Regions from separate parts of the Streptomyces sp. NPDC020965 genome, predicted to be linked through region 1. Evidence: riboswitches for the same ligand, from Rfam matches in the RefSeq annotation. Region 1 holds a riboswitch; the other holds the start of a gene.
The links. Region 1 has a riboswitch for cobalamin ahead of ACH4S7_RS21775 (CbtB domain-containing protein). Riboswitches for the same ligand answer to the same signal wherever they lie in the genome.
Positions count from the first base shown of each region.

Region 2: linked by a shared signal. The riboswitch ahead of ACH4S7_RS10365 (ribonucleoside-diphosphate reductase subunit alpha) and the one ahead of ACH4S7_RS21775 (CbtB domain-containing protein) in region 1 are both predicted to bind cobalamin.

Region 1 covers NZ_JBIRRE010000007.1:80,898-95,524, forward strand. Annotated here, with positions in the region: gene ACH4S7_RS21735 (FAD-dependent oxidoreductase) at 1-944, shown strand, start outside; gene ACH4S7_RS21740 (SpoIIE family protein phosphatase) at 1,156-3,825, shown strand; gene ACH4S7_RS21745 (protein kinase) at 4,116-6,386, opposite strand; gene ACH4S7_RS21750 (PQQ-binding-like beta-propeller repeat protein) at 6,399-8,903, opposite strand; gene ACH4S7_RS21755 (hypothetical protein) at 9,009-9,620, shown strand; gene ACH4S7_RS21760 (hypothetical protein) at 9,840-10,100, shown strand; gene ACH4S7_RS21765 (aldo/keto reductase) at 10,181-11,062, opposite strand; gene ACH4S7_RS21770 (histidine phosphatase family protein) at 11,174-11,740, opposite strand; cobalamin riboswitch at 11,814-11,942, shown strand; gene ACH4S7_RS21775 (CbtB domain-containing protein) at 11,980-12,204, shown strand; gene ACH4S7_RS21780 (CbtA family protein) at 12,270-13,037, shown strand; gene ACH4S7_RS21785 (hypothetical protein) at 13,089-14,501, opposite strand.
Region 2 covers NZ_JBIRRE010000002.1:766,860-781,486, forward strand. Annotated here, with positions in the region: gene ACH4S7_RS10310 (SOS response-associated peptidase) at 1-159, shown strand, start outside; gene ACH4S7_RS10315 (alpha/beta family hydrolase) at 258-1,019, shown strand; gene ACH4S7_RS10320 (sigma-70 family RNA polymerase sigma factor) at 1,278-1,979, shown strand; gene rsrA (mycothiol system anti-sigma-R factor) at 1,976-2,299, shown strand; gene ACH4S7_RS10330 (HD-GYP domain-containing protein) at 2,493-3,914, shown strand; gene ACH4S7_RS10335 (HD-GYP domain-containing protein) at 4,286-5,548, shown strand; gene ACH4S7_RS10340 (tetratricopeptide repeat protein) at 5,748-6,752, shown strand; gene def (peptide deformylase) at 6,872-7,534, shown strand; gene ACH4S7_RS10350 (GlxA family transcriptional regulator) at 7,558-8,556, opposite strand; gene ACH4S7_RS10355 (hypothetical protein) at 8,639-8,866, shown strand; gene ACH4S7_RS10360 (ribonucleotide-diphosphate reductase subunit beta) at 8,821-9,894, opposite strand; gene ACH4S7_RS10365 (ribonucleoside-diphosphate reductase subunit alpha) at 9,894-12,275, opposite strand; cobalamin riboswitch at 12,421-12,564, opposite strand; gene ACH4S7_RS10370 (LuxR C-terminal-related transcriptional regulator) at 13,018-13,428, opposite strand; gene ACH4S7_RS10375 (B12-binding domain-containing radical SAM protein) at 13,935-14,627, opposite strand, start outside.

The DNA.
Region 1 (14,627 bases):
GGGACGGGGCCCTGCTGCCGGTGGACAACGCGGAGCGCTGGGTGTTCCACGCGCCCTGGCACCCGGAGGACGGCGAGAGTCTGGACGATTTCACCGACGACCGCTGCCGGGAGCACATCCGGCGGGCGGTCGGCGCCCCGGACCTCGATGTGGAGATCACCGGGAAGGCCCCCTGGCACGCCGCCGAACGGGTGGCGCGGCGTTACTCGGCCGGGCGGGTCTTCCTCGCCGGTGACTCGGCCCACGAGATGTCCCCGACCGGCGCCTTCGGTTCGAACACGGGCATCCAGGACGCGCACAACCTGGCCTGGAAGCTGGCCGCCGTGCTGAACGGCTGGGCGGGCCCGGCGCTGCTCGACACCTACGGCGAGGAGCGGCTTCCGGTGGCCAGGGCGACGAGCGAGCGCGCGTCGGCCCGTTCGGCGGAACACAGTCATCCCGGTTATGCGCCGCCGATCACGCCCGGTGGCCGCGGTGGCGGGATCCTCACGGTCGCCATGGGCTACGGCTACCCGCGGGGCGCCGTCTACGGCGTGGAGCAGACCCGCCCGGTCGTCCCCGACCGGCTGGAACTGTCGGGCGAGCCGGGCACCCGGGCGCCGCACCTCTGGCTGACCCGGGCGGGCGAACGCCTCTCCACGCTCGATCTGTACGAGCGGGCGCCGGTGCTGCTCTGCGGGGACGGCGGCGTCTGGCGGGACGCGGCGCACAAGGCCACAGCGCGACTGTCCGTACCGCTGGACGTGTATGCGATCGGTGACGGCCCGCTGGCGGACCTGGTCCCGGAGGAGGGCACGGACTGGGCGGCGGCGCACGGGACGACTCCCGAGGGCGCCGTCCTCGTACGCCCGGACGGGTTCGTCGCCTGGCGGTCGCCCGGCTATGTGCCGGACCCGGAGGCGGCGGTCGCTGACGCGCTGACGCAGGTGCTGCGGCTGGGTTGACGCGGGGCCGGGCGGGGGGGGCGGGGCCGCGAGCCCCCCGCCCCCGCGTCCCCGCGATTCCGTGCCTTCTGCACCTTCCGTACGGGGCGTCCGACGGTCACCCGTGCGAGGTGAGCCGCGACGAGATTTGCGCGAACGCGTCGCGCCCGCGACTTCCGCGTTCTACGGTGCGCGGATAGCCCACCGTATACGGGAGGTGTAGAAAGAGGACATGGCGGCACGTTACGGTCGCCCGCGGTCGGTTCTGCACATGCGAACCGTCGCAGGCCAGGTCTTTCTCCTCCAAGTGGCGATCGTGTTGCTGCTCGTCGCGGCGGGCATCGTCGCGCTCGTCCTCCAGTCACACGCGGCCAGTGAACGCGAGGCGGTCAACCGTTCCGTCTCCGTCGCACAGACCTTCGCCAGCTCACCCGGTATGGAGGCCGCGCTCAAGAGCCCGGATCCGACCGCGATCCTCCAGCCGAGCGCACGGAACGCCCGGGAGCGCTCGCACGTCGACTTCATCACCGTGGTGAGCCCCGACGGCACCCGCTACACCCACCCCCTGCCCAACCGGATCGGCAAGAAGTTCATCGGCGACCTCCGGCCCGTCCTCGCCGGCGAGGTCGTCACCGAGAAGATCAACGGCACGCTGGGCCCCCTGGTGCAGGCCACCGTCCCGGTCTTCGGCGCCGACCGCACGGTCATCGGCGCGGTATCGGCCGGGGTCACCCTGGAGCGGGTCAGCGGTGTCGTGGAGGACCAGCTCCCGCTGCTCTTCGGCGCGGCGGCCGGAGTGCTGCTGCTCACCACCGGCGGCACCGCCCTGGTCACCGGCCGGCTGCGCCGCCAGACGCACGGCCTGGGGCCCGTGGAGATGACCAGGATGTACGAGCACCACGACGCGGTCCTGCACGCCGTACGGGAGGGCGTCCTCATCGTCGGCGGCGACGGGCGGCTGCTGCTCGCCAACGACGAGGCGCGCCGATTGCTCGATCTGCCGCCCACGGTCGAGGGCCGCCAGGTCACCGAGTTGGGACTCGATCCGGAGACCGCGCGGCTGCTGGCCTCCGGCCGGGTCATCACCGACGAGGTGCACCGGGTCGGAGACCGTCTGCTGGCCGTGAACCAGCGCCCCACCGACCAGGCCGGCGGACCGCCCGGCAGCGTCGCGACGCTCCGGGACACCACCGAACTCCAGGCCCTCAGCGGCCAGGCCGATGTGGCCCAGGGCCGGCTCAAATTGCTGTACGACGCGGGCACGGAGATCGGCACCACCCTGGACGTGGTGCGCACCTGTGAGGAGCTGGTGGAGTTCACCATCGGCCGGTTCGCCGACTTCACCACCGTCGACCTGGTGGACGCGGTCCTGCGCGGCGAGGAGCCGACGTCGACCGGCGCCGGCGCCGCCATGCGGCGGATCGCCGCTGGCGGCGTGGGGGACGACACCCCGCACTTCCGGCTCGGCACCACCATCCACTACCTGCCCACCACCCGGATGGGCGCCGGCCTCGGCAAGGGCGAGGCGATCCTGGAACCGGACCTCGGCGCCTACGACGGCTGGGAGCAGCAGTCGCCGGAGCGGGCGGCACGGCTGGTGGAGTCCGGGTTCCACTCGATGATCGCGGTACCGCTGCGGGCCCGGGGCGCGATTCTGGGCGTGGCGATGTTCTGGCGCTCGGAGCGGCCCGAGGCGTTCGACGAGGAGGACCGCTCCCTGTCGGAGGAGTTGGTGGCCCGCGCGGCGGTGAGTGTCGACAATGCCCGCCGCTTCTCGCGCGAGCACGCCATGGCGGTCACCCTCCAGCGGAGTCTGCTGCCGCGCGGCCTGCCGGAGCAGAACGCCATCGATGCCGCCTACCGCTACCGTCCGGCGCAGGCCGGGCTCGGCGGGGTGGGCGGGGTCGGCGGCGACTGGTTCGACATCATCCCGCTGCCGGGCGGGCGGGTGGCGCTGGTGGTGGGCGATGTGGTGGGCCACGGTCTGCACGCCGCCGCCACCATGGGCCGGCTGCGGACGGCGGTGCACAACTTCTCCACCCTGGACCTGCCGCCCGACGAACTGCTGTGGCATCTGGACGAACTGGTCGCCCGGCTGGACCAGGACGAGGCGAGCGGGGGCGAGGCGCAGGTCACCGGCGCGACCTGCCTCTACACGATCTACGACCCGGCCTCCGGGCGCTGCGCGATGGCGCGGGCCGGTCATGTCCAGCCGGTGGTGCTCCGACCGGACGGCACCGCGGTCTTCGCGGACATCCCCGGCGGACCGCCGCTCGGCCTGGGCGGGCTGCCGTTCGAGACCCTGGAGCTGGACCTCCCGGCCGGGAGCAGTCTGGTGCTGTACACGGACGGCCTGGTCGAGGACCGGGACCGGGACATCGACGAGGGCATGGCCGTGCTGCGGAACACGATCGCGGGCCGGCCGGACCGTACGCCCGAGGAGATCTGCGAGGTGGTGCTCCACGCGCTGCTGCCGGCCCGGCCGCGCGACGATATCGCCCTGCTGGTCGGCCGTACCCGGGTGCTCGACGCCTCGCATGTGGCCGGGTGGGAGGTGCCGTCCGACCCGTCGGCGGTCGGCGAGGTCCGCTCGGCGGTGGCCCGTACCCTCGCGGAGTGGGGGCTGGAGGACGAGGCGTTCACGACCGAGCTGATCCTGAGCGAACTGGTCACCAACGCGATCCGCTACGCCGACGGCCCGATCCAGGTGCGACTGATCCGGGACCGGGCGCTGATCTGCGAGGTGTCGGACCACAGCAGCACCTCGCCGCATCTGCGGCAGGCGGCGACCACCGACGAGGGCGGGCGGGGGCTGTTCCTGGTGGCGCAGTTCGCGGACCGGTGGGGGACGCGGTACACCCCGGTGGGGAAGGTGATCTGGACGGAGCAGCCGCTGCCGTGACGGCGCGGCGCCCGGACAGGGCCTAGGGAGTGTCTTCAAAGTAGCGTCGTCCGCCCGGAGGGCGGGGCTGGCGGGGTCTGGTGCATGGGGTCTCCCCAGGCCCCCAAGGGCCGAGGGGACGGATCCCAAGGCGGAGGATGGGGGCACCTCCCGGCCGGAGGCTGGGGGAGAGTCAATGCGGTGTATTGGCGACTGACGACAACGCAGGGTGGGGGTCCCCCCAGGCCCGCAGGGCCCAGGGGGCGTGCTTGCCAGGGCACGGCAGCCAGACGGGACTTTGAAGACACGACCTAGTCGGGGGCGGGTAGATAGCCGGACACCACTGTCCCGTCCGAGAAGGTGATGTAGAGGATCCCGCCGACGGCGAGGCATTCGCCGTTGGCGAGCAGTTCGTCCGTCTGCCAGTCCTTCGGTCCGGGGAATTCGGTGGTGCGGTCCTCCCCGGACGCCATGGCGAACGCCGTGACCTGCGCGCCGTTGACCCCGATGAGACGGTCGTCCGCGAAGTACAGCGGTCCGGGCCGGCCATCCAGATATCTCAGCGATTTCGACCACAGGGTCCGTCCGGTGGCCATGTTGTGGACGGAGGTGGTCTTTCCGTCGCCGATCGCCAGCAGGCCACCGGGGCCGAGCGCGGGGCCCGACGCCACCTGGCGGCCCCGACCGATCACCGAACGGCGCTTCAGTGTGCGGGCGTCCAGGATGTGCACACCGCCCTGTTCGTCGGCGCCCACGCACACCAGCCGGCCCTCCCGCACCCGCCCCCCTTCGCAGTCGACGCCGTCGCTGTCGACCCGGCCACCCCCGGTGCGGGCGTCGAAGGAGATCAGCCCCTGGCGCCGGGGCACATAGACACGGCCCTCGGCGACCAGGGGGTGCTGGGGGCCTCCGGAGAGCCGGACCCGCCACAGCTCCCGCCCGCCGTCGACGCCGTCTCCCTCCCCGGTACCCAGCTTCCGCGCGATGAGCAGTCCGGAGTCGTCGCTGTCGGAGAGACCCGCGTAGACGGAGTACATGACCCCGTCGACCGTCTCCGCGCCGCCCATGTGGCGGCCGGGCGGCGGATCGTGATGGACGACCCGTTCGCCGTCGCTGACGCGGAACCCGTCCGTCCCCCGGGCGCCGTTGACGTACGCCACGCCCGCGACGACGGCGAGGTTGGCGGGGGAGGCACCGGGGCCCGGAGCACCGCGATGGAACCAGAGCTGACGGCCGTAGTCAGCGTCCAGGGCGGTCAGCCCACCGCCCTCGCTCGCGCACAACAGGATCGTGCCGTCGAGCGCGCACGGCCCGGTCCCGGGCTGGGCCCGGCCCGTCCAGGGGGACCAGTTGGTGGGGCGGTGCAGCCGGGAGACGGCGCCTTTCCCGAAGTCCCTCGGCCGTCCTTCCCCGGTGTACGGGGCGAGATGGGCGGGCAGGACGGCGGCGGGCCGCTTCGGCGGGGACTTCCCCCGGTCGTCGGCCGAGACGACCAGCACCGCCGCGGTGACGCTCAGCACCGCCAGCGCCGCGATCAGCGCCCGGCGCGGTTTCCGCCGTACAAGCCGGGGCGTGCTCCCCAGCGGAACGTCGCCCCGCAGCGTCGGCGCGTGCGGGACCGGCGCGTCCCGGTCACCGGTGGTCAGCTGTGCCAGGAGCACCGCACCACAGCGCCGGGCCGCCTCCTCGTGGTCGGCGATCAGCGTCCGCACACCGGGCGGCCAGGGGAACGCGCCGGCTGGAACCGCCCACTGACCGGCGATCCACTCCGGAGTGGCCCGGCCGGCGGGACGGGCGCGCAGACAGCGCCCGAGCACGGGGCGCAGCCCGGGGGGCACCTCGCTCAGGAGCGCCGCGGTCCGTCCGTCGTCCTGCCGGGCCGTCCGGGGGTCGCCGATGGCGGCGATATCGGCGATCTCGAAGGGGATCCGACCCGTGGCGGCGAAGTACAGGCACGAGCCGAGCGAGAACACATCGGTGGCGGCCGTGAGGGCCTGCCGGCCGGCGAGCTGCTCCGGTGCCATGAAGCTCGGCGTCCCCACCACGGCCCCCGCCCGGGTCAGGGCCGAGGCGTCGAAGGCGCGGGCGATCCCGAAGTCGATGAGCCGGGGACCGGTGGCGGAGAGCAGGATGTTGGCGGGTTTGAGGTCCCGGTGCAGCAGTCCGGCCCCGTGCACCCCGCGCAGGGCGTCGGCGAGCGCGGCGCCCAGCGCCCGGACCGCCGGTTCGTCCAGCGGCCCGCTCCGGCCGACCGCTTCCGCGAGCGACGGGCCCGGTACGTACGCGGTGGCCAGCCAGGGGTCCTCGTCATCGGCCCGGCCGTCCACCAGGGCGGCCGTGTACGGGGAGCGTACGGCGCGGGCGGCGGCGTACTCCCGGGCGAACCGGCGCCGGAAGCGGCTGTCCAGCTCCAGGTCCCCGCGGATGGTCTTCACCGCGACCATGCGCGCCGGGTCGGCGGTGGGGGCCAGGGCGTGACAGGCCAGATGCACCTCGCCCATGCCGCCGCTGCCGAGCCGGGCGAGCAGCCGGTAGGGGCCGACCAGCCGGGGCGGGTGTTCCGGGGGGAAGGGTTCCAGCACGGTGGTATCCGCTCACTCCGGCAGGGGTACGGAGACGATGGTCCCCTTGTCGTAGACGATCAGGACGGCGTCTCCCAGCGGGATCATGACGGGGGGTCTGATCTCCCGCGCCAGGTTCAGTCCCCGGACCCGGTCGTACCGCTCCTCCGGGCGTGGTCCGGGCGCGCCGGCCACCGGCACCACGCGTGCCCGCCCCGGACGCCCGTCCGCCGTCAGCGGGATGACGTGCAGGGCCGAGTGGTCCGCGTACACGACGGCATCACCGACGATCATCGGATCGGTGACCACCTGGTCGGCGCCGGACGGCAGGGGGGAGGTGCCCGCGCTGGCGGAGAGCGGATAACGGCCGCGCTCCGCGCCGGTGCGCGGATCGAGCAGGACCACCACACCGGGCACCTTCTCGTCCACTCCGAGGTCCGGGTCCGCCGCGGCGCCCGGGGCGAGCACGACCGCGATCCGGTCGTCCACCGCGGCGAGCCGGCTCAGATAGCCCATCGGCGGTCCCTTCGGCGCCATCGGTCGGCCGACCGGCTGGAGGGTGGTGGCGTCGAGCCGGTGCAGGACCGGGCTGGTCGCCCTGTCCTCCTGGTGCGAGCAGAAGGCGGCCCGTCCCGTGACCGCCAGCGTGTCGCACCCCTTCGCCTCGCTCGCCGCCTGGCCGCGGGCGGCGCCCGTGCGGCCGTCGTAGGAGACCAGGCCCCCATCGCTCAGCGCGTGGACGAGGCCGTCGGCGTACGCGACGGGTTCGAAGTCCAGCAGCTCCGCCCGCGCGTACTCCTGCGCGGAGAGCGCCCTCGTCCACAGCTCCCGGCCGTCCGACAGGGCGAAGGCCGTCATCGAGAGGCGCGGAGTCACCCCGGGCGCGTCCTGCTTCGGCGAGGTCACGGTGAAGACCATGCCGTCGCCGACCAGCGGACGGGACCGGACGGCCAGCGCGCCCGCCGACTCCCGCTCCCAGCGGAGCTTCCCGGTGCGCGCGTCGCGCGCCTGGAGCCAGCCGTCCGTGCTGAGGACGACATTCCGGCCGTGGACCGTCGGTTGGCTGCTCTGGGCCGGGAAGACCTGGAGTCCCGTCGGGCTGATGTACGAATCCGTACCGGGGTCGTAGCTGCCGATGGTCCACAGCCGCCGTCCATCGGCGGGGTCCAGCGCGGTGTAGGTGCCGTCGGTGAGGCGGCAGACGAGCACCTTCGTCCCCGCGGCGCAGCCCAGCGCGGGTCCGGCCAGCCGGCCGCGCCACGGCCGCCAGCCGGGCGGGGTGCCGGCCGGTCCCCGCGGCAGGACGCGGGAGGAATCGGCGGTGCCCCGGTCGTCGACGCCCGCCGGCAGTGCCACGGGGCCGCGCGCCGGCGGCGCGGAGTCCGTACCGTCCCGCCAGGGGCCGGCCCGCCAGAGCCAGGTGCCCGCGCCGACCACCGACACCAGCGCGAGGATCAGGGCCAGGGCCACGCGGCGGCGCTGTCCCCGGCTGCCGGGCGGGGGCTCGTGCCCCACCTCCGAAGCCTCCGAAACCCCTGAAGGCCGGTCCACCGAGGGCTCGTTCCGCACCTCGGGCGATCGGGGAGCCATGGCCGCGTCCCGGTCCGGGGGCCCGGGGGCCGGGAGCGGCACCGCCGCGGCGCACACCTCCCGGGCCTCGCGCCGGTACTCCTCGACGTGTTCCCGCACGGGGACCGGCCAGCCGCCCCACCGGGTGCCCGCACCCCACCGCTCCGCCAGCTCGTCGGGCCGGGGGCGGCGGGCCGGAACCGGGTCCAGGCAGCGCCCGATGATGTCCCTGAGCCCCTCGGGCACCGCGTCGAGCGCCGGCGCCCCCTGGGCGATCCGGTGCTGTACGGCGGCGGCCGGTCCATCGCCGAAGGGCTTCACCCCGGTCGCCGCGAAGCACAGCAGCGCGCCCAGGCTGAACACGTCCGATCCGGAGGTCACCGTCCGGCTGTCCCGCAACTGCTCCGGGGACATGAAGTCGGGGGTGCCGAGGAGTACCCCGCCCTCGCTCGTCACCTGCGTGGTCGTCCCGGATATCCGGGCGAGACCGAAGTCGATGAGGAGGGCACGGTCGCGGTCGAGCAGCACATTTCCGGGCTTGACGTCCCGGTGGACGATCCCGGCCGTGTGCAATTCGGCGAGCGCCAGGGCGAGATCGGCGCCCAGGGCCCGGACCGCGTCCTCCGGGAACGGACCGCAGCGCCGGAGCGCGGCACCCAGGGTGGGCCCCGCGATGTAGCGGGTGGCCAGCCACGGCGGGTCGGCGTCCGCGTCGGCGGCCACCGGCATGGCGGTACAGGGGCCGCGCACTGTGCCGGCCAGCTCCGTCTCCCGCCGGAACCGGTCGCGGAAGGACGGGTCGTCCACCAGATGGGGACGCATCGTCTTCACGGCCACCAGCGCGTCCGGCTGATGCTCGCCGTCGCGGCGGCCGAGGTACACATCGCCCATCCCGCCGCCGCCGAGCCGGGCGAGAATCGCATACGGACCGATCCGCCGCGGGGACATGGCACCGAGCGGTCTCAGCACGTGCCCACCCCTTCTCCATGGCCTCCCGCCGAGGGGACGCCATCGTACGCTCTGATCAACATGGCGCACACGGAGACGGGTTGGCGCCTCCGGAGAAGGGGACGCATGGCGGACATCGGGGCACTGTACGGAGCGGTCGGAGCGCTCGTCGGCGCCGGGCTCACCGCTCTCGGCGGGGTCTACGGACCCCTGCGACTGCACCGGCGGCAGACTGAGGAGCAGGAGAGCGAGAAACTGGCCCTCTGGCGGGAGGCCGAGACCGCCCGACTCCTGCTGATCAGGGTGACGAGCCGGGCCTGGCTCGACGCGCTGGACCGCGCCGTCCAGGAGCTCGAAGCCCACCGCCCCATGGATCTGGAGCGGTTCGACGAGGAGACCGTGCGGCTCGGCCAGGAGGCGTACCGGGCGGGCATCGACCTGCGGACCGACTCGGTCGACGTGCCCCGCGAGCTGATCGCCGTGCCCCGGGGAGCGGGCGACGGGGACGCGCTGGCCACCGACGCCCGTTCCCAACTGCTGGGCCATCTGCGGGAGAGCAACCGCCTGATACGGGCCGAGGTCCTGCGCCACTCCGCCGACGGCGGATCCCGCGCACGCACCGTGGCCCCGGAGACCCTCGCGGCACTGGAGCGGACCCGGGAGGCGCGCGCCACCGTGAACCGCCTGCTCCGCGCGCGCGAGGGCGAGCTCAACGGTGAAGTGGTGCGGCCCGGCTGACGAACCGTCCGGCAGCGAGGGCGCCCGGGGTATCGGCGGGACCACTCCCGATGTGATGATCATTTACTTCCTGGCAGGCACTTTACTTGCCCTTGACCCGATGGCAAGCTGATCATCACTTCGGCCCGCGCGGCGATGTTTCCCCCAACTCCCCTGCCCTCAGGGCTGGTTGACATGCGCGGGTGCGGAGAGCCTGAGGTCCCCAGAAACGGAGAGCTGATGTTCCGTCGTGTACGCAGTGCGGGTGTAGTGGTGGCGATGGCGGCCGGTATGGCCCTGGCACTGTCGGGCGGTACCGCCCACGCCCAGGAGCGGGAGCCCCGCTCCGGTGGCCTGCTCAACATCACCGGGCCGCTGATCGTGACCGGTGACATCGACCTGATCGAGGACGTGTTCGAGCACATCAGCGTGCCGATCCTCGGACAGGCGGTGCACCAGATGTACGACTGGGCGAAGTTCGAGGGCATCCTGAAGCGCTGACCCCACCCCTTGGCGTCGGCGGCCTCCTGGATACCGGGGGCCGCCGACGCTCCCTCACCCGGCGAGCCCGTCGCCGGGGTTCAGACGCCTACCCCGCCGGAGGGCCCCAGCCGGTCCAGACGCTCCCGGTGTACCGGGGTCAGCCGGAGATCGGCCGCGGCCACGTTCTCCTCCAGATGGTCGAGCCGGCCGGTGCCGGGGATCGGGAGAATGACCGGGGAGTGGTCGAGCAGCCACGCGAGCGCGACCTGCGCCGGGGTCGCGTCGAGTTCCGCCGCCACCGCGGCCAGCTCGGCCGCTCCGCCCGAAGCCGCTCCGCCCGAAGCCGCCCCGCCCGGAGCCGCTTCGGCGACCGGCCGCCACGGCAGGAACGCGATCCCCGCCGCCTCGCAGGCCGCGAGTACGGGCTCGTGCTCGCGGTCCACCACGCTGTACCGGTTCTGCACGCTCGCGACCTCGACGATCCGCCGCGCCTGGTCGAGTTCGGTGACGGTGATCTCGGACAGCCCGATCAGTCCGATCTTGCCCGCGGTCTGGAGTTCCCGCAGCGCGCCGAGCTGGTCGGCGAGGGGGGTCTCCGGATCGATGCGGTGCAGTTGCAGCAGGTCGAGCCGGTCGACGCGCAGTCGGCGCAGGGCGTGGTCGACCTGGTCGCGCAGGACGTCGGGCCGTGCGTCGAGCTTCCACTGGGCGGTGGGACTCGATCGCGCAATGCCCACCTTCGTGGTGATGAGCAGCCCGTCCGGGTACGGGTACAGGGCCTCGGCGAGCAGTTCCTCGTTGGCGCCCCCGCCGTACATGTGCGCGGTGTCGATCAGCGTGACGCCCAACTCGACGGCGCGCCTGGCGATGTTCAGTGAGGTTTCCCGATCGGGGCCGGGCTCGGTCGGCAGTCGCATGGCTCCGAAGCCGAGCCGCCGTACGCCGAGCTCTCCCCCGATGTGGAACGTGGTCGATGTCATCTATCGTCTTCCCCTCATTCAACGGCACACGCTAACAACGCCGTTGGACCGGGAGCCGGCATTTGATGGCCCGGGGGCCGTTCCGGGTCGGTGGACTCCGTCGCCGCACGCTCACCCGCCCCCGGGGGCGGACCCGCACCGGAGGTTCCAGCGGTTGAGGCGGCCCGAGAGGCGCGTCAGGGTGAGCGGGGCGACGTCCAGCCGCCAGAAGGTCTCCAGGGGCAGGTCCAGCGCCCGGACGGTCGTCGCGCGGACGACCCCCGGCTCCACCACCGCCACCACATGGCCGGGGTCCAGCGAATCCAGCCACGCCCCCACCCGCCCGCACAACTCCCGCAGGGACTCCCCGCCGTGCGGCGCCGCCGAAGGGTCGCTGAGCCAGCGGGAGACGGCGGCGGGCTCCGCCGCGCTCACCTCGTCCAGGGTCCGGCCGTGCCAGGTGCCCATGGCGCAGTCGGCGGGCGCCGGTACCCGCTCCGGTCGCAGGCCCAGCGCCGTCGCCGTCTCGCGGCAGCGGCGGGAGGGGCCGGTCAGCGCCCGGTCCGGGCGCGGCAGCGCGCCCGCGGCGGCCCCGGCGGCACGCAGGCCCGGTCCGTCGAGTCCCTCATCGCCCCCGAAGCGCGCCTCCCGCAGCGCGCTCGTGGTCGCCGGTGAGACCAGTGTCAGCCGTACCGTCATATCCGCCCCTTCCGTCAGGCCCCCCCCGGGGGCCGTTGTTTTCGGCCATCCCACGCCATGGCGGCCCCCGCCCTCAAGCGGTACGGTCGCGTGTACATGACGAAGGTGTGACGGAAGTCCGGTGCGAATCCGGCACGGTCGCGCCACTGTGTACCCGTATCTCCGCGGGAAGTCAGACCCGGCACCCTCGTCTTCACGGCACCACGAACGGGACGCGTGTTCCCTCTGGAGGTTCTGCCATGGCCCAGTCCGCCGCATCGGCGTCCGTGTCACCGACCGCACCGGCGATCGTCCCCGTATCGCTCAAGGAGATCGCGCCCTGGGCCGTCTTCACCGGCGTCCTGGCACTGATCCTGCTCTACTTCGTCGGCGCCGAGCAGGGCGCCACCTCGCTCATCTCGGGCGAAAGCGTGCACGAATGGGTGCACGACGGCCGCCATCTCCTCGGCTTCCCCTGCCACTGAGACAGCACCACTGAGGCACGACCACTCAGCACCCGTCTCATCGACATCGCCCAGGGGAACCATCCATGAACTCCATATCCGTCAGAGCCCTGCTCGTCCGCGGCATGGTCGCGGGCCTGATCGCCGGCGCCGTCGCCCTGGCCGTCGCGTACTTCCTCGGAGAGGGCCCGGTCGACGCGGCCATCGCCTTCGAGGAGGCCAACAGCCATGAGCACGGCGGCGAGGAGCTGGTCAGCCGGACCATGCAGTCCACCGCCGGACTCGCCACCGGTCTGCTGGTCTTCGGCGTCGCCGTCGGTGGCGTCGCGGCGCTCGCCACCTGTGTCGCCCTCGGCCGCGTCGGCCGGTTCGGTCCGCGCGCGACGGCCGCGCTGGTCGCCCTCGGCGCGCTGCTGGCCGTGTACGTCGTGCCGTATCTGAAGTATCCGCCGAATCCGCCGGCCGTCGGCGACCCGGACACCATCGGCGAACGCACGACCGTGTACTTCCTGATGGTCGTGCTCAGCGTGCTGCTCGCGGTGGCCGCGGTGATCCTGGGGAAGCGGCTCGCCCCCCGGCTGGGGAACTGGCACGCGACGGCCGTGGCGGGAGCGGCGTTCGTCGTCGCCGTGGGGATCGCCTTCGCGTTCCTGCCGTCGTACAACGAGGTGCCGAAGGGCTTCCCCGCCTCGGTGGTCTGGGAGTTCCGGCTGTCGACGCTCGCGATCCAGGCGACCCTGTGGACGGTCTTCGGGCTGGTCTTCGGCGAACTGACCGAGCGACTCCTCGTGCCAAGGGCCGCCCCGCGCGACGGCGCGAGCACGGCGCGGCGCGCGACGGCCGCCAGGAGCTGAACCGAGGCCGCCGCCCCCACCGGTCCGATCCGTCCGGTGGGGGCTCCGGCGTCAGTCGGCGTACGAGACGGTGACCGCGTCCGGCGCCTGCCCCGCCGCGCCGACGCACCGCGCGGTCGAACCCACGGCCGTGGTGGGCAGCTTGCTGACGACCAGGGTCAGACACCGGCCGAGCGCCCGCTGTCCGTAGTAGTTCGGATGGAGCAGCTCGCGCTCCTCGTCGGCGGGCAGTCCGGCCCTCGTACGGGGCAGATAGCGGGCCCACTCGGCCCGCGCGGCGGTCGGTCTGACGATGGTGCCGTCGGCGGCGAAGGAGGTCTGGAGGGGGTCCTTGCCACAGACCTGGTGCCCTTCGAGCAGCCGGCCGAGGTCCACGAAGTCCGCACCGGCCCGCTGGGCGGCCTTCTTGATCTCGGTGTTGAGGGCGGGGCCCGCCCCGGTGCCGAGCCAGCTCAGATCGCGGTTGTAGAAGGGGCAGCCGTACGCGCTCCAGCGGTCCCAGCTGTTCTCGTCGTGCGCGGCGGTGGTGGTGGGGTCGCCGGTGGCGAGGGGCAGCGGGTAGGACTGCACGACGATCCTCGGGGTGACACCGCTCTCCTTGACCGCCTCCCTGACGGCCTGGACGGCCTTCACCACCTTGTCGCCGACCGTCCGCGTCCGCTCGGCCACCGGGGTGGTGATCGCCGCGTCGGTCGAGCAGTACCGATTGTTCTGCCAGGCGTCGGCGCACGCCTTCATGGTCTTGATGAGCTGGACGTCGTCCCCGCCGACGGAGAGGACGACGGTCCTGACGGTGTGCCCGACCGCCAGCTTCCGCACCTGTTCGAGCTGCGCCTCGCTGTTTCCGACGGCCCGGGAGAGCTGTTCGGCCTCCGTACCGGAACAGGCGATGTTGACGTGCGTGGCGGTGGCGTCCACGATCTCGGCGGCGACCGAGCGCCGGCAGTCGGCGGTGTAGATCTTGTCCAGGCCGAGGCCCGACGCCGTCACCCGGTCGGTGGCGTCCCGCAGGGCCTGGGGGACGCCACCGAAGTTCTTGAGGCCCTCGGCGTTGCCGAGCCAGCGGGCGCCCTCACCGGAGAGGAAGCTGTCGCCCATGGTGACGATCGCGTCGGGCTTCGCCTCGGTGGGGGCCGGCGTCGGAGCCGACGTAGGAGCCGACGTAGGAGCCGACGAGGAGGGTACGGGGTCCGGGTCGGGCACCGGGGTCGTGGCGGGCGGGGATGTCACGGTGGCCGCCGGCGTGACGGCGGGCACCGGCGTGCCGTCGGGTGGAGACGGCTCAGCGGGCAGCGGCGTCGCGTCGGACGAGGGCTCCGCGGCGGGGGTGGTCGGCGGCGGGGGTTCCTCCAGCGCCACGGCGGTGGCGGCCGGGAGCACGGCGAGCGCGCACAGCACGGCGGCGGCGGTACGGAACCGGTGTCCGCCGCGACGGGCCGTGGGTCGGGTGGGGCGCGTGGTCATCAGTGGGTCCTTCCGCTGGTGCGTCCCCCTCCCAGTGATCTTGCGGCCGGAATCACGCCGCCACGCCTGCCGGGGCGCGAGATCACCCGTACGGCACGAGGTCCGATTCGTTCAAGACGCACGTAC
Region 2 (14,627 bases), on a different contig from region 1:
GCGCGGACGAATCCGGTGGAGCTGCGGTCCTTGTTGACCCCGCCCCCGGAGGGGCTGATGCGGGCGTACCCGGTGCCGACGTCGGTCAGCAATGTGCGCAACAACGGACCGGAGCTGCTGGAGGAGCTGGCGGCGCCCGAGGAGGGCACGCTGTTCTGAGGCGGGTGGCGCGCCGAGGACGCGACCCCTCGCGCGCCGAGGAGACGGCCCTCGCCCCGCCCGCCGTCCGCGGGACCGACCCGCCCCCACGCGGCAGGATGGACACCGTGAGTGACATCGAAACCTCCCGGCCGGCCCGGACCCCCGCGAGGACCCGGCCGACCGTGAGCGCGGGGATCACGGAGGCCGGAGAAGTGACGGAGAGCACGGGAAACACGGGAAACACGGAGAGCACAGAGATCGTCGAGACCGCGGCCGGGTCCGCGCGGGTGAGCTGGTATCCGGCCCCCGGCCCCCGGTTCGTCCTCGCCCTCGGCCACGGCGCCGGAGGCGGGATCGAGGCGCGCGATCTCCGCGCGATCGCCGCCGCACTGCCCGCCGACGGTGTCACCGTCGCCCTGGTGGAGCAGCCCTGGCGGGTGGCCGGGAAGCGGCTCGCCCCCGCGCCGAAGACCCTGGATGCCGCCTGGCGCGATATCTGGCCCGTACTGACGGGGAGCGGGCTGCCGGTCGTCGCCGGTGGCCGCAGCGCCGGGGCGCGGGTCGCCTGCCGCACCGCGCCGGAGCTGTCGCCCGCCGGTGTCCTCGCGCTCGCCTTCCCGCTCCATCCGCCCGGCCGGCCCGAGCGGTCCCGCGCCACCGAACTCCTCGGCACCGGGGTGCCCACCCTCGTCGTGCAGGGCGCCAACGACCCGTTCGGCCGACCCGCGGAGTTTCCCGAAGGGGCGTACGAGACGGTGGGGATCCCACACGCCGATCATGGCTTCGCGGTGCCGAAGAAGGCGGGTATCACCGAGCTGGCGACTGTGAGGACGATCACGGACGCGGTACGGGAGTGGGCGCGCCGGCTCCGGGAATGACGGGCCGTCCGGCTCTGTTGTGGCGGATGTACACGACGTCAGCAGCTGAGCATGGAGTAGGGAGTCCGTCGCATGGGTTCGACCATCTGCCCCCGCCGCCCGCACGCCACTGACCTGGAGTGGTCCGTGCTGACGGCGGCCAGGACCGCCCCCGCTCGGGCGCTGGGCGGAGTCGATCGACAGGGGGCGTCCGCCGAAGGTCGACTATTCTCCGATTCGAGCGGGTCCGCTTTCGGCCCCGCCACAGCGTTGGAGGAGGTGGGTCCGGTCACTGGGACCGACGCAGGGACCGACGACGGCCAGGCGGCAGCGGGCCGGGGCGGTTCGGAGTCCGCGGAGACGGCGGCGCCGGCGGAGACCACCGCCGAGCGGAACGCCCGATTCGAGCGGGACGCTCTGGGCTTCCTCGACCAGATGTACTCCGCCGCGCTGCGCATGACGCGCAACCCGGCCGATGCAGAGGATCTCGTGCAGGAGACCTACGCGAAGGCGTACGGATCGTTCCACCAGTTCCGCGAGGGCACCAACCTCAAGGCGTGGCTGTACCGGATTCTCACGAACACCTTCATCAATTCGTACCGGAAGAAGCAGCGCGAGCCCCAGCGCAGCGCCGCCGAGGAGATCGAGGACTGGCAGCTCGCGCGCGCCGAGTCGCACATGTCGACCGGTCTGCGCTCCGCCGAGTCGCAGGCCCTCGACCACCTCCCGGACTCCGATGTGAAGTCGGCGCTCCAGGCCATCCCCGAAGAGTTCCGTATCGCGGTCTATCTCGCCGACGTAGAGGGCTTTGCGTACAAGGAGATCGCGGACATCATGGGTACACCCATCGGGACGGTGATGTCCCGTCTGCACCGTGGCCGCCGTCAACTGCGCGGCATGTTGGAGGACTACGCGCGTGAGCGCGGACTCGTCCCGGCAGGTGCGGGGGAGTCGAACGAAGCGAAAGGCTCGGGCTCATGAGCTGCGGAGAGCCGCACGAGACGGACTGCTCGGAGGTACTGGACCACCTCTACGAGTTCCTCGACCGTGAGATGCCCGACAGTGACTGCACCAAGTTCGAGGTGCACTTCGAGGAGTGCTCCCCGTGCCTGGAGAAGTACGGCCTTGAGGAGGCCGTGAAGAAGCTGGTCAAGCGCTGCTGCGGCCACGATGACGTGCCCGTCGACCTGCGGGCCAAGGTCATGGGACGGATCGATCTGATCCGGTCCGGGCAGCCGGTGTCCGATCAGGACGTGTCCGTCGTCGAGGCGGACGCCCCGGTCGCCGGGCACCAGGAGTAGCGCCTCGGGCGCGGTCCGCCGGGACCCGTACGCCCGAGTGTTCGTCCGAGGAGGGTGCGTCACGCACGTCGTGACGCACCCTCCTCGTACGTGCCCACCGTCACTCGTCTGTGCGAACCCCCCGCCTTCTCAGCCGACCCTCCCGCATCAACTCGCTAGCGTGACGCGCTAGATGAGAAGGGGGGCGGGTGCAGTGAGGTCCGTACCGGCGACGGCACGCGCGTACATACTCTGCGCCGCGGTCTGCACCGTGCTCTGCGCGCTGCCCGCCCTGCGCGGGGATGTGCCGATCCCCTGGCGGGCGCTGACCCTGCTCGCGGCGCTCTACGCCCTGTGCGAGCTGCCCGCGCGCTGTCGGCATTTCGGTGCCCTGGTGCCGGTCGGCGCCGGGTCCTTCTTCCCCGTCCTGCTGGCCGCCTCCTTTCTGCTGCCGCCGGCCGTCGCCACCCTGGTGGCGGTGCCCGGTGCGCTGCTGGGCCGGGTCGAGCGCCGCCCGTCGGGCGTACGGCGGGTCTGGCGGGCCGCCCAGGTGGCCCTGGCGACCTGGGCCACGGCGCAGACCTATGTGCTGCTCGGCGGGGGTCGTGCCCTGGAGACGCCGGGCGGGGGCGACTTCCCGTACGCCCTGGTGCCCGCCGCGGCCGGGGCGCTCGCCTTCTGCCTGGTGCTGACCGTGCTGGAGGCCGGCATCCTCGCCACCGCGGAGCGGCTGCCGCTGCGGATCGCCTGGCGCGGTCTGCTGCTCCGCTCCCTCGTGCCCCATCTGGTGCACGGGCTGGCCGGGCTGATGATGGCGGTGCTGTGGCGGAGCCCGTACGGCCCGGTCTCCGCGCTCTTCGTCCTCCTGCCGATGTACATCTCCTGCTGGCTCTTCGCCCAGTACCACCGGGAGCGCTCCGCCCACCAGGCCACGATCCGCGCCCTGGTGCAGGCCGTCGACCTCAAGGACCGCTACACCCGGGGGCACAGCGAGCGGGTGGGACGGGCCTCGGTGCTGATCGCACGGCAGCTCCGGATGGCCGACGACCGGCTGGAGGTGATCCGGTTCGCCGGGATCCTGCACGACGTCGGCAAGCTGGGGGTGCCCACCCGGCTGCTGCGCAAGGACGGCCCGCTGACGCCGGACGAACGGCGGGTGATCGAACTCCACCCGGAGTACGGCCACGAGATCGTGCGCGGGATCGGATTCCTCGGGGAGGCCCGGTCGGCGATCCTCCACCACCACGAGCGGATGGACGGCAGCGGCTACCCGTACGGGCTGGTGGGGCAGGAGATCCCGGAGTTCGCGCGGGTGGTCGCGGTGGCGGACGCGTTCGACGCGATGACCTCGACCCGGTCGTACTCGCGGGGACGGCCGGTGGAGGTGGCGCTGGCGGAGCTGCGGCGGTGCGCGGGGACCCAGTTCGACCCCCGGATGGTGGAGGCGCTCGTACGGGCGCTGGAACGGCACGGCTGGGAGACGGAGGTCACGTCCGACGAGACGGTCCTGCCGGTGCCGGTGCCGGTGCCGGGGGCGCAGGAAGGGGTACGGGGCATTCCGCCGCAGCCGGGACGGCCGCCCGAGCGGGTGGCCGCGCACGGCCGCGGCGACGGCGCGGCAGGAGGGTCCGCATGACTCCCGGCCGGGACCAGGACCCCGGCTCGGACCCCTGCCGGCACTCGGATTCCGGCCCGGGCCCGGCCCCCGGCCCCGGCTCGGACCCCTGCCGGGACTCCGGCTGGGACCAGGATCCCCGCCCCGATCCCCGCCCCGATCCCCGTCGGGATGCCCGTCCCGATGCCCTTCGGGGCCAGGATCCCCGGGACCCCTGCCGGCACTCGGACCCCTGCCGGCACTCGGATTCCGGCCCGGGACCGGCCCCCGGCCGCGGCTCGGCCCCCGGGGCTGATCCGGAGCCCGGCCCGGGCCCCCGCTCGGATCCAGCCGCCTGCCCAAGCCCCCGCCCGGATCCCGGCGGGCGCCCCGACCCGGCCCCCCGGGCCGCCGTGCGCGGCAGGTACCCCGCCCGGCCCGGTGCGCTCGTCGTCGGCCTCGTCCACACCGCCGCCGCCGCACTCGCCTGCGTCGCCCTCCTCGGCACCCTCTGGGCAGGCGTCCACGAGCCCGCGAACGCCCTCGCTTTCGGCGTCCTGATCCTCATCGGCGAGATCGCCCGCTGGGGCGCCGGGCCCGGCGAGCGCGAGCCCGCCCCCGTCGGGGCCGCCGGAGCCCTCGCGTACGCCCTGCTCGGCGAGTGCGGCGGCGGCCCCACCTCGCACGGCGTCCTCCAGGTCGTCGCGGTCGTCGTGGTGGCCGCGCTGGCCGGGGCGGTGCCCCATATGGCCCGTGGCGAGGGCTCCGCGCTCGACCACGTCGTACGGCGGGCCCTCACGGTCTGTTTCGCCGCCGTGTGCTTCCAACCGCTCTACAACTCCGGCGAAGTGGGCCAGGGCGCCGCCCACGCGCTCTTCCTCCTGCTGTTGCTGGTGCTCACCGCCCTCTGTGATGCCGTGCTCGGCGCGGTGATACTCCGCGCCCGCACCGGCTTCCCCTACGGCCCCCTGCTCCGGGACGAGCTCCGCTCGATGCTCGGCATCGGCTCCGCGGTCTGCGCCACCGGAGCGGTGATCGCACTCGCGGTCGCCGTCGCCGGGCTCTGGGCGCTGCCCGTCTTCTCCGTACCGCTGCTGCTCACCCAGCTCTCCTTCCGCCGCTACGAGGCCGTGCGGACCACCTACCGGCAGACCATCGCCTCCCTCGCCCGGTCCACCGAGATCGCCGGGTACACCAGGGCCGGACATGCCCACCGGGTCGCCGAGCTCAGTACCGCCGTCGGCCGGGAGATGGGTCTGAACGGGAACGAGCTGACCGTGCTGGAGTACGCGGCGCTGATGCACGACATCGGCCAGCTCTCGCTGGTCGACCCGGTGCCCGAGGGGGCCACCGCCCGGCTCCCGATCGCCGAGCAGCGCCGGATCGCCCTCCTCGGCGGGGCGGTCGTCCGCCAGACCGGGGTGCCCGCCGCCGTCGCCGTCGTAGTGGAGCGACAGGCCGACCCGTACCGGGAACAGTCACTGCCCGCCCGTATTGTCCGCGCCGTCAACGCATACGACGACCTCGGCGGGGGAAGCGGAGGGAGTGCGGGCGGGGCGCTCGGGGCACTCGAACGGCTGCGGCTCGGTGCCGGGCGGGACTATCAGCCGGAGGTTGTCGAATCCCTCGCCCGGGTACTGGCGCGGGGAGGCGCCCTTCCGGCCTCCCCGGGCTGATCGAGGGGGACCGGAGACCGGGGTCTGGTCCGGGTCGACCGTGGGTAACCCATGGGTAATGAGCCAGCCCCCGACCCGGCATGGTTGGATGCGAAAGAGGACAGACAAGCAGCGTCAAGCAGACACACCACACCGTGTCGAGCAGACGGACAGGGACAGCGTCCGGGGGACATGCCCGAGCGACCGGCAGGCGGGAATCGTGAGGATCTTCGGGAAGGTACGGCATCGGCCCTCCGCCTCGTGGCGGCAGGCCACGGACCGCGCGTTCACGCTGATCGGCGACGGGCGGTACGAGGACGCGGGGGCCCTGCTGACAAGGGCGGCGGACCTGGAGCCCTGGCTCTCTGAGTCCTGGTTCAATCTGGCCCTGCTGCACAAGTTCCGGCACGACTGGGAGCAGGCGCGGGCCGCCGGGCTGCGGGCCGTGGCCCTGCTCGACAAGGAGGCCGGCGCTCCCGACTGGTGGAACGTCGGCATCGCGGCCACCGCGCTCCAGGACTGGCCGCTGGCCCGCCGCGCCTGGCAGGCGTACGGGCTCAAGGTGCCCGGCGTGCCCACCCGCACCGGTGGTGTGGGCGCGGGTGCGAGCGGTGAGACCGTCGGCATGGACCTCGGCAGCGCGGCCGTACGGCTGTCGCCCGAGGGCGAGGCCGAGGTGGTGTGGGGGCGCAGGCTGGATCCGGCCCGGATAGAGGTGCTGTCGATCCCGCTGCCGTCCTCGGGCCGCCGCTGGGGCGAGGTCGTGCTCCACGACGGAGTGCCCAACGGCGAGCGGACCACATCGGCCGGCCCCTCGTACCCCGTCTTCGACGAGATCGAGCTGTGGGCGCCCTCTCCCGTGCCCACCTGGGTGGTGCTGCTGGAGGCCGCCACGGAACCCGACCGGGACGCCCTGGAGCGGCTCGCGTCCGACGCGGGCTTCGCCGCCGAGGACTGGTCGTCGTCGGTGCGGCTGCTCTGCCGGTCCTGCTCCGAGAGCCGGATGCCGAGCGCGGAGGGCGAGGGCGAGCACCTCGACCCGCACGACCACAGCGAACCCGGCCATCCGGGACCGCTGGGTCATCGCACCGCCGGAGAGCTGTGGTCCCCGGAGCGCGAGTGCGGTATCGCGGCCCCCGCGGGCCTGGTGCGCGGCCTGCTGGACGGCTGGGTCGCCGACAGCCCGGACAGCCGCGAGTGGCGGGATCTGGAAGAAGTCTGCTGACCCCGCCCATGGACCGCCCGTAGACTGTACGGGCGCTGGGCGCACACAGCGTGACCACTCGTCGCGCGACCACTCATTCGCGACCACTCATTGAGTACCGAGGAAGGCGTACGGCTGACATGGCCTCGCAGCAGGAGACGGACCAGCAGGCCGACCGCTTGGTCGGTGTGGACGGTGTGGATGACGAAGGATTCGTCGTCGACACGGAGGACTGCGAGGCCCGTGAGCTCGCTCACCGGGAGCGCGGCACCTCGCGTCCGATCACGGTCGTCGGCAATCCGGTGCTCCACAAGGAGTGCCAGGACGTCACGGAGTTCGGCGACGAGCTGGCCCAGCTGATCGACGACATGTTCGCCAGCCAGAAGACGGCGGAGGGCGTGGGCCTGGCCGCCAACCAGATCGGGGTCGACCAGAAGGTCTTCGTCTACGACTGCCCGGACGACGACGGCGTGCGGCACACGGGCTATGTGGTCAACCCGGTGCTGGACGAGCTGCCCCCGGACCAGCGGGTGCTCGACGACTCCAACGAGGGCTGCCTCTCCGTCCCGACCGCCTACGCCGAGCTGGCCCGCCCCGATTACGCGGTGGTGCGCGGCCAGGACCTGCGGGGCAACCCGATCACCGTCCGTGGCCGTGGCTACTTCGCCCGCTGCCTCCAGCACGAGACGGACCATCTCTACGGCTATCTGTACATCGACCGGCTCTCCAAGCGGGACCGCAAGGACGCCCTGCGCCAGATGGCGGAGGGCACCCCGCGCTACCCGGTCGTCGCCAACGACTGAACCACCCGCCCGGCCCGCCCCCGTCAGCCTGTTGTGACCGGCTGGGGGGCCGGCCGCGGGGCCGTCTGTACGGGGCCCCGGAAGGTCCGGCGGTAGGTGTTGGGCGTCGTCCCGAGGGTCCGGATGAAATGGTGGCGCAGCGCCGCCGCGGTGCCGAAACCGGAACGGCTCGCTATCGCGTCGACCGTCTCGTCCGTCGACTCCAGCAACTCCTGTGCCAGTAGTACCCGCTGTCGCAGCAGCCATCGGTAGGGCGTGGTCCCCGTCTCCTGCTGGAAGCGGCGGGCGAACGTACGCGGTGACATATGAGCCTTCGCCGCGAGCTGGTCGACGGTCATCTCCCGGTCCAGATGGCGTTCCATCCAGCCGAGGACCTCGCCGACGGTGTCGCACCGGGTGCGCGGCAGCGGGCGTTCGATGTACTGCGCCTGGCCGCCGTCGCGGTGCGGTGGCACCACCATCCGGCGGGCGATGTGGTTGGCGACCTCCGGCCCGTGCTCCTGTCGCAGCACATGGATGCAGGCGTCGATGGCGGCCGCGGTGCCGGCCGATGTGATGACCGATCCCTCGTCCACGTACAGCACATCGGGGTCGACGATGGCGCGCGGATGGCGTTGGGCCAGTTCCTGGGTGTGCCGCCAGTGGGTGGTGCAGCGGCGGCCGTCGAGCAGTCCGGCCGCCCCCAGGAGGAACGCGCCGGTGCAGACGCTGAGCACCCGGGCGCCCCGGTCCACGGCCCCGCGCAGCGCGACCAGCAGCTCATCGGGGTAGGCGCGGGTGGGATAGGCGCTCCCGGTCGGGACGGCGATGAGGTCCGCCGCCGCCAGCCGGTCGAGGCCCTGGAGGCCGCCGATGGTGAATCCGGCGTGGGTGGTGAGGGTGGGCCCGGCCGCGGAGACCGCCGCGAAGTCGTAGACGGGCATACCGTCCGCGCTGCGGTCGAGGCCGAACACCTCACTGATGACGCCGAGTTCAAAGGGATGTATGCCGTCGAGGAGGACGGCGGCCACGTTGGTCAGCATCCCCCGAGTGTGGCAGTAATTCGATGTTCCATGACAGTCCTGCCACTGATGTTTATCGGACCGGGAGACGAGAGTGGAGGACATGAGCGCACTCCTCGACTACCTCTTCGTCTCTGTTCTCCTCGTCCTCCTCGCCCTTCCCTCCCTCATCGGCCATGCGCGGGAACGGGCCATCGACCGCCAGTTGCGGGACGCCGAACGCGGTGGGGCCCCGGACCGCGCGAGATCACGCACGGTCCGGGGCCCCGCCCACCAGCGGTCGGCTCAGAAGTCCTCGCCGAGGTCCACCGAGCCCTCGACCGCCACCTGATAGGCGGACGGGCGACGCTCGAAGAAGTTCGTCAGCTCCTGGACGCCCTGTAGCTCCATGAAGGAGAACGGGTTCTCGGAGCCGTACACCGGTGCGAAGCCCAGCCGGGTCAGCCGCTGGTCGGCGACGCACTGGAGGTACTCGCGCATCGACTCGGTGTTCATGCCCGGCAGTCCGTCACCGCAGAGATCGCGGCCGAACTGCAGCTCCGCCTCGACGGCCTCCTTCAGCATGTCGGTGACCTGCTGCTGGAGGGCGTCGTCGAACAGCTCCGGCTCCTCCTTGCGGACCGTGTCCACGACCTCGAAGGCGAAGTTCATGTGCATGGTCTCGTCGCGGAACACCCAGTTGGTGCCGGTGGCCAGACCGTGCAGCAGACCGCGCGACCGGAACCAGTACACGTACGCGAAGGCGCCGTAGAAGAACAGCCCCTCGATGCAGGCGGCGAAGCAGATCAGATTGAGCAGGAAACGGCGGCGGTCGGCCTGGGTCTCCAGCCGGTCGATCTTCTCGACCGAGTCCATCCACTTGAAGCAGAACTGCGCCTTCTCCCGGATGGAGGGGATCTCCTCGACCGCGTCGAAGGCAGCGGACCGGTCCTCCGGGTCGGGGAGGTAGGTGTCGAGCAGCGTCAGATAGAACTGGACGTGCACGGCCTCCTCGAAGAGCTGACGGCTCAGGTAGAGCCGGGCCTCGGGGGAGTTGATGTGCTTGTAGAGCGTCAGCACCAGGTTGTTGGAGACGATCGAGTCGCCCGTGGCGAAGAACGCCACCAGCCGGCCGATCATGTGCTGCTCACCGGGGGTGAGCTTGGCGAGATCGGTCACGTCGGAGTGGAGGTCGACCTCCTCCACCGTCCAGGTGTTCTTGATCGCGTCCCGGTAGCGCTCGTAGAAGTCCGGGTAGCGCATCGGGCGCAGGGTCAGCTCGAAGCCGGGGTCGAGCAGGTTCTTGACGCCGTTGTTCGCGGGCGCGCCGTTGACGGCGGTGCCGTTCTGGGCGGTGCCGTTCTGGGTGGGGGTCGACATTACTGGCACGCCTCGCAGGACTCGGGGTTTTCCAGGGAGCAGGCGACCGCGTCTTCGGGCGCCGGCTGTACGGGGATGGGGGCGGCGGCGACCGGTGTGGCGGCGGCCGCACGGGCGATCCGGGTCGCCGGGCGCGAGCGCAGGTAGTACGTGGTCTTCAGCCCCTGCTTCCAGGCGTACGCGTACATCGAGCTGAGCTTCCCGATGGTCGGCGTCTCCAGGAACAGGTTCAGCGACTGCGACTGGTCCAGGAACGGCGTCCGGGCGGCGGCCATGTCGATCAGACCGCGCTGCGGGATCTCCCACGCCGTCCGGTACAGCTCACGGACCTCGGCGGGGACCCAGGTGAAGTCCTGGACCGAGCCGCTGGACTCGCGCAGCGCCTCCCGGGTCTGCGCGTCCCAGACGCCCAGCCGCTTCAACTCGGCCACCAGGTACGAGTTGACCTGGAGGAACTCGCCGGAGAGCGTCTCCCGCTTGAAGAGGTTGGAGACCTGCGGCTCGATGCACTCGTACACACCGGCGATGGAGGCGATCGTCGCGGTCGGTGCGATGGCGAGGAGGAGCGAGTTGCGCATACCGGTGGTGGCGACCCGCTCGCGCAGCGCGGCCCAGCGCTCCGGCCAGGCCGACTCGACGCCGTAGTGGTCGGGGTGGAACACGCCACGCGCCGTACGGGTCTTCTCCCAGGCCGGCAGCGGGCCGTGGCGCTCGGCGAGTTCGGCGGACGCCTCGTACGCGGCGAGCATGATCCGCTCGGCGATCCGGGTGGAGAGCGCGCGGGCGGCCGGGGAGTCGAACGGCAGCTTGAGCTGGAAGAAGACGTCCTGGAGGCCCATCGCGCCCAGGCCCACCGGGCGCCAGCGGCTGTTGGAGCGGCCGGCCTGCTCGGTCGGGTAGAAGTTGATGTCCACGACGCGGTCGAGGAAGGTGACGGCGGTACGGACGGTGCTGTCCAGCCGCTCCCAGTCGATGTCGTCGCCCACGACGAAGGCGCCGAGGTTGACCGAGCCGAGGTTGCAGACGGCCGTCTCGCCGTCGTCGGTGACCTCCAGGATCTCGGTGCAGAGATTCGAGGAGTGCACGGTGTGGCCGGGCTCGGCGGTCTGGTTGGCCGTCCGGTTGGAGGCGTCCTTGAAGGTCATCCAGCCGTTGCCGGTCTGCGCGAGGGTCCGCATCATCCGGCCGTACAGCTCACGGGCCGGCATGGTCTTCCGGGCCAGGCCCCTGGTCTCGGCGGACCGGTAGGCGGCGTCGAACTCGTCGCCCCACAGGTCGACCAGCTCGGGCACGTCGGCGGGGGAGAACAGCGACCAGTCGGTGTCGGCCTGGACGCGGCGCATGAACTCGTCCGGCACCCAGTGCGCGAGGTTCAGGTTGTGCGTACGCCGGGCGTCCTCACCGGTGTTGTCGCGCAGCTCCAGGAACTCCTCGATGTCCGCGTGCCAGGTCTCCAGGTAGACGGCGGCGGCGCCCTTGCGCCTGCCGCCCTGGTTCACGGCCGCCACCGAGGCGTCGAGGGTCTTCAGGAACGGGACGATGCCGTTGGAGTGGCCGTTGGTGCCCCGGATCAGCGAACCGCGGGCGCGGATGCGGGAGTACGAGAGCCCGATGCCGCCCGCGTGCTTGGAGAGCCGGGCGACCTGGTGGTACCGGTCGTAGATCGAGTCCAGCTCGTCCAGCGGGGAGTCCAGCAGGTAGCAGGAGGACATCTGCGGGTGCCGGGTGCCGGAGTTGAAGAGCGTGGGGGAGGAGGGGAGGTAGTCCAGCCGGCTCATCAGTCGGTAGAGCGCGGCGACCTCGTCCAGGGCGCGGACCGAGTCGTCCTCGGCCAGCCCGCAGGCCACGCGCAGCATGAAGTACTGCGGGGTCTCGACCACCTGGCGGGTGATGGGGTGGCGCAGCAGGTAGCGGCTGTAGAGGGTGCGCAGACCGAAGTAGCCGAAGCGGTCGTCGGCCTCGCGGTCGATGATCTCGTCCAGCCGGGCGGAGTGCAGCTCCACGAACGCGGCCGTGCGGTCGGCGATCAGCCCCTCGGCGTGACCGACGGCGACCGAAGCGGAGAACGAGACGGAGCCCTGGCCCGCCGCCTCCTCGGCGATGGTGCGGGTCAGCAGCCGGGCGGCGAGCCGGGAGTAGGCGGGGTCGTCGGAGATCAGACCCGCGGCGGCGTCGGTGGCGAGTCCGCGCAGTTCGGCCGTGTCCGACCCGGCGTGCCGACCGCGCAGCGCGGCGGCGGCGACGCGTCCGGGGTCGGTGTCCGGCAGATCGGCGGTGAGGTCGGTCAGGATCCGCAGCAGTGCGGTCCCGGGTCCGTCCGCAAGCTGCTCGGACATCTGCTCGGAGATGCCTGAAGCCGGATCGGCTGGCGCGATGGTCACGTGGTGCTCTCCCTCGCTCGGCTCGCGGGCCGACGGGCGGAGGAGGCGGTGCCGGGGCACATGCGTACCCCGGAAGAGGGCAGCACTGCGTACGGCGTCCACCGGCCCAGCCGCGAGGCCCGGACGTCTCGGCACCCGGGTCGGTCGAGCCGGGTGCGCTGTCGGCAGACGCTCGGACTTGCGGGTACGACAAAGCGCACCACAGCACACCGTTGCGGGACAGTTCCGGATTCACACCGGATTCCTCTGCGGACGACAGCGAGGACGAGCATACATGTGGGGGCGATTGGATGAGGCACCCCCCAGATGTTGTGTCGTGCCGGTGCGGGAGCGATCCAAAGACGGCCCTGCGGGCCCTTGGCGGGGCGGGCGTACGGGGGTGGGCGGGGTGCCTCGACGGAGGGCGGGCGGGGGCCCGCAGGGGCCGGGGAAGGGCCGGGGAGGGCCAGCGAGGGGTGTGTCGCGGGAGCCCCCGCCGGGGGGTTGGGGGGGGCTTCCCGGGCGGGGCGAGGGGGGGCTCGTGCGGCGGGAGACGCTTGGCTCCGGCGGCGGCGCGTGAGGGTGCGCGAGAGCTTGGGGCGTGCGCCCGGAGCGGTGCGTGGGGTGTGATGTGCGTCCGGGGTGGTTCACGGGGCGCGGGGTGGTTCGTCGGGGTGACCGAGGCCCGAGCGCTATCGGCCTCAGGGCCGTCGGTCGGGGGAAGGTGCCGGCGGTGGGGGGCACCGGCACCTACCCGGTGCGGTCAGCCCGAGGCGACCAGCCCCGACTGGAGCGCCGCCGCGACCGCGGCCGTGCGGTTGGTGACCCCCAACTTGATCAGGACACTGCTCACCAGCCGCTTGACGCCGTGTTCGGAGATGCCCAACTGGCGCGCGATCTGCCGGTTGCTGAGCCCGGCCACCAGATGGAGCAGGGCCTCCTCCTCGCGCGGGGTGAGCCGAATCGATCGCGTGGGCACCGGCCCCGCGCCCTCGCGCGCCCGGTCGAACAGCTTCCTGCCCAGGGGGAGCGGTAGCGGCATCCGCCCGGACGCCATATCGGAGAAGGCGCGGTGCAGCGAATCGGCCGTCAGATCCTCCCGGGCCAGATATCCGTCGGCCGGGAAGTCCCTGAGGACGTCTCCCGACTCGATCCAGGCGTCATCGACGATCACCAGCACTCGGGGTGCCGGGATGCTTCGCTCCGGTGGCGTCTCGGGTAGACGTTTCCTGTTGGACGTGGACAGGACAACAACATCCGTGGGAAGGCGAACGCGATCGGTTTCATCGTGCAGGAACTGGACGTTCGGTGCCGGAAAGGCCCTCGCGAGCATGCTCTGCAAGCCCAGCCGAAGCAGTTCGTTCTCTGCGTAGACAGCTATCCGGAGCTCTTTCAGCGGCTGACTCGGACAACTCTCTGTCGCTGCGTGTGCTGTGGTCACCGTTACCCGTTCTCCTCATGAGATCCCACCGAGGCGGGCTGTGTCTCTCGGGCTGCTCCATTCCCCGTGTCTGGATCTGGGCTCAGTCGGCGGTGGCTGCTCCGGACAGGGTGACTCATATTTAAGTGATCACGGAGGAATTTCTCTATATATATAAGAAAGTTTTAAAATCATGCTTGCTCTGACCTGGCATGATGCAAACCGGTCGCCGTGACATCGGCTCGGAGCGATAAGAGGCTTCAGTCAAGATTCGCGGTGCGAACCAGATCCTGGAACCTGACTTTGGTCAACATTCGGCCGATTCCCCACGCCGCGTCGCCGAACTGCGCGAGGTACGTTCCGATCAACTCGACCTGCTTCGGCGACAGAGTGAAGGTGCGCTTCCCCGGAGCGGTGAGTGCGAAACGCTCCACCGGGCCCGGATCGGCCGCGAAGGCGTCCAGATCGAAGCGGGCGTCCTGCCGGAGAGGTGTATCGGCCCGGCTGCTCAGCACATCCGCCAGCAGGAACCAGTGGTACTCACCGGCCTCGGCGATGAATTCATCGATGACCGGGGTGAGTGCGCCTTGTTCCTCCATGGTCGCGCGGGCGGCGTCCGTCGCGGCGCGGGAGAGGTCCCGGAAGGCGAGCGTCAGCATCCGCGCCCGATAGGTGTAGAGGAGATTGCTGCCGAACCGGCCGGTGATGTAGTCATCGATGTTCTCCTCGGCGTGGGCCGCCGCCTCCTCCCGCGAGGCCCAGAGCTGACCGCCGGTCTCCTCCCTGAACCGCGCCAGCACCGCGCGGAGGTCCGCCCCGGGCCGGCGCTCGTACATCAGCTCCAACCACCGGAACACATCGCAGCCGTAGGCGCGCAGCAGCTTCACCAGCAGCCCGAAGGTGGCGTCGTTGTAGGCGGCCGAGACGAAGAGGTTCATCTCCCGGCAGTCCTG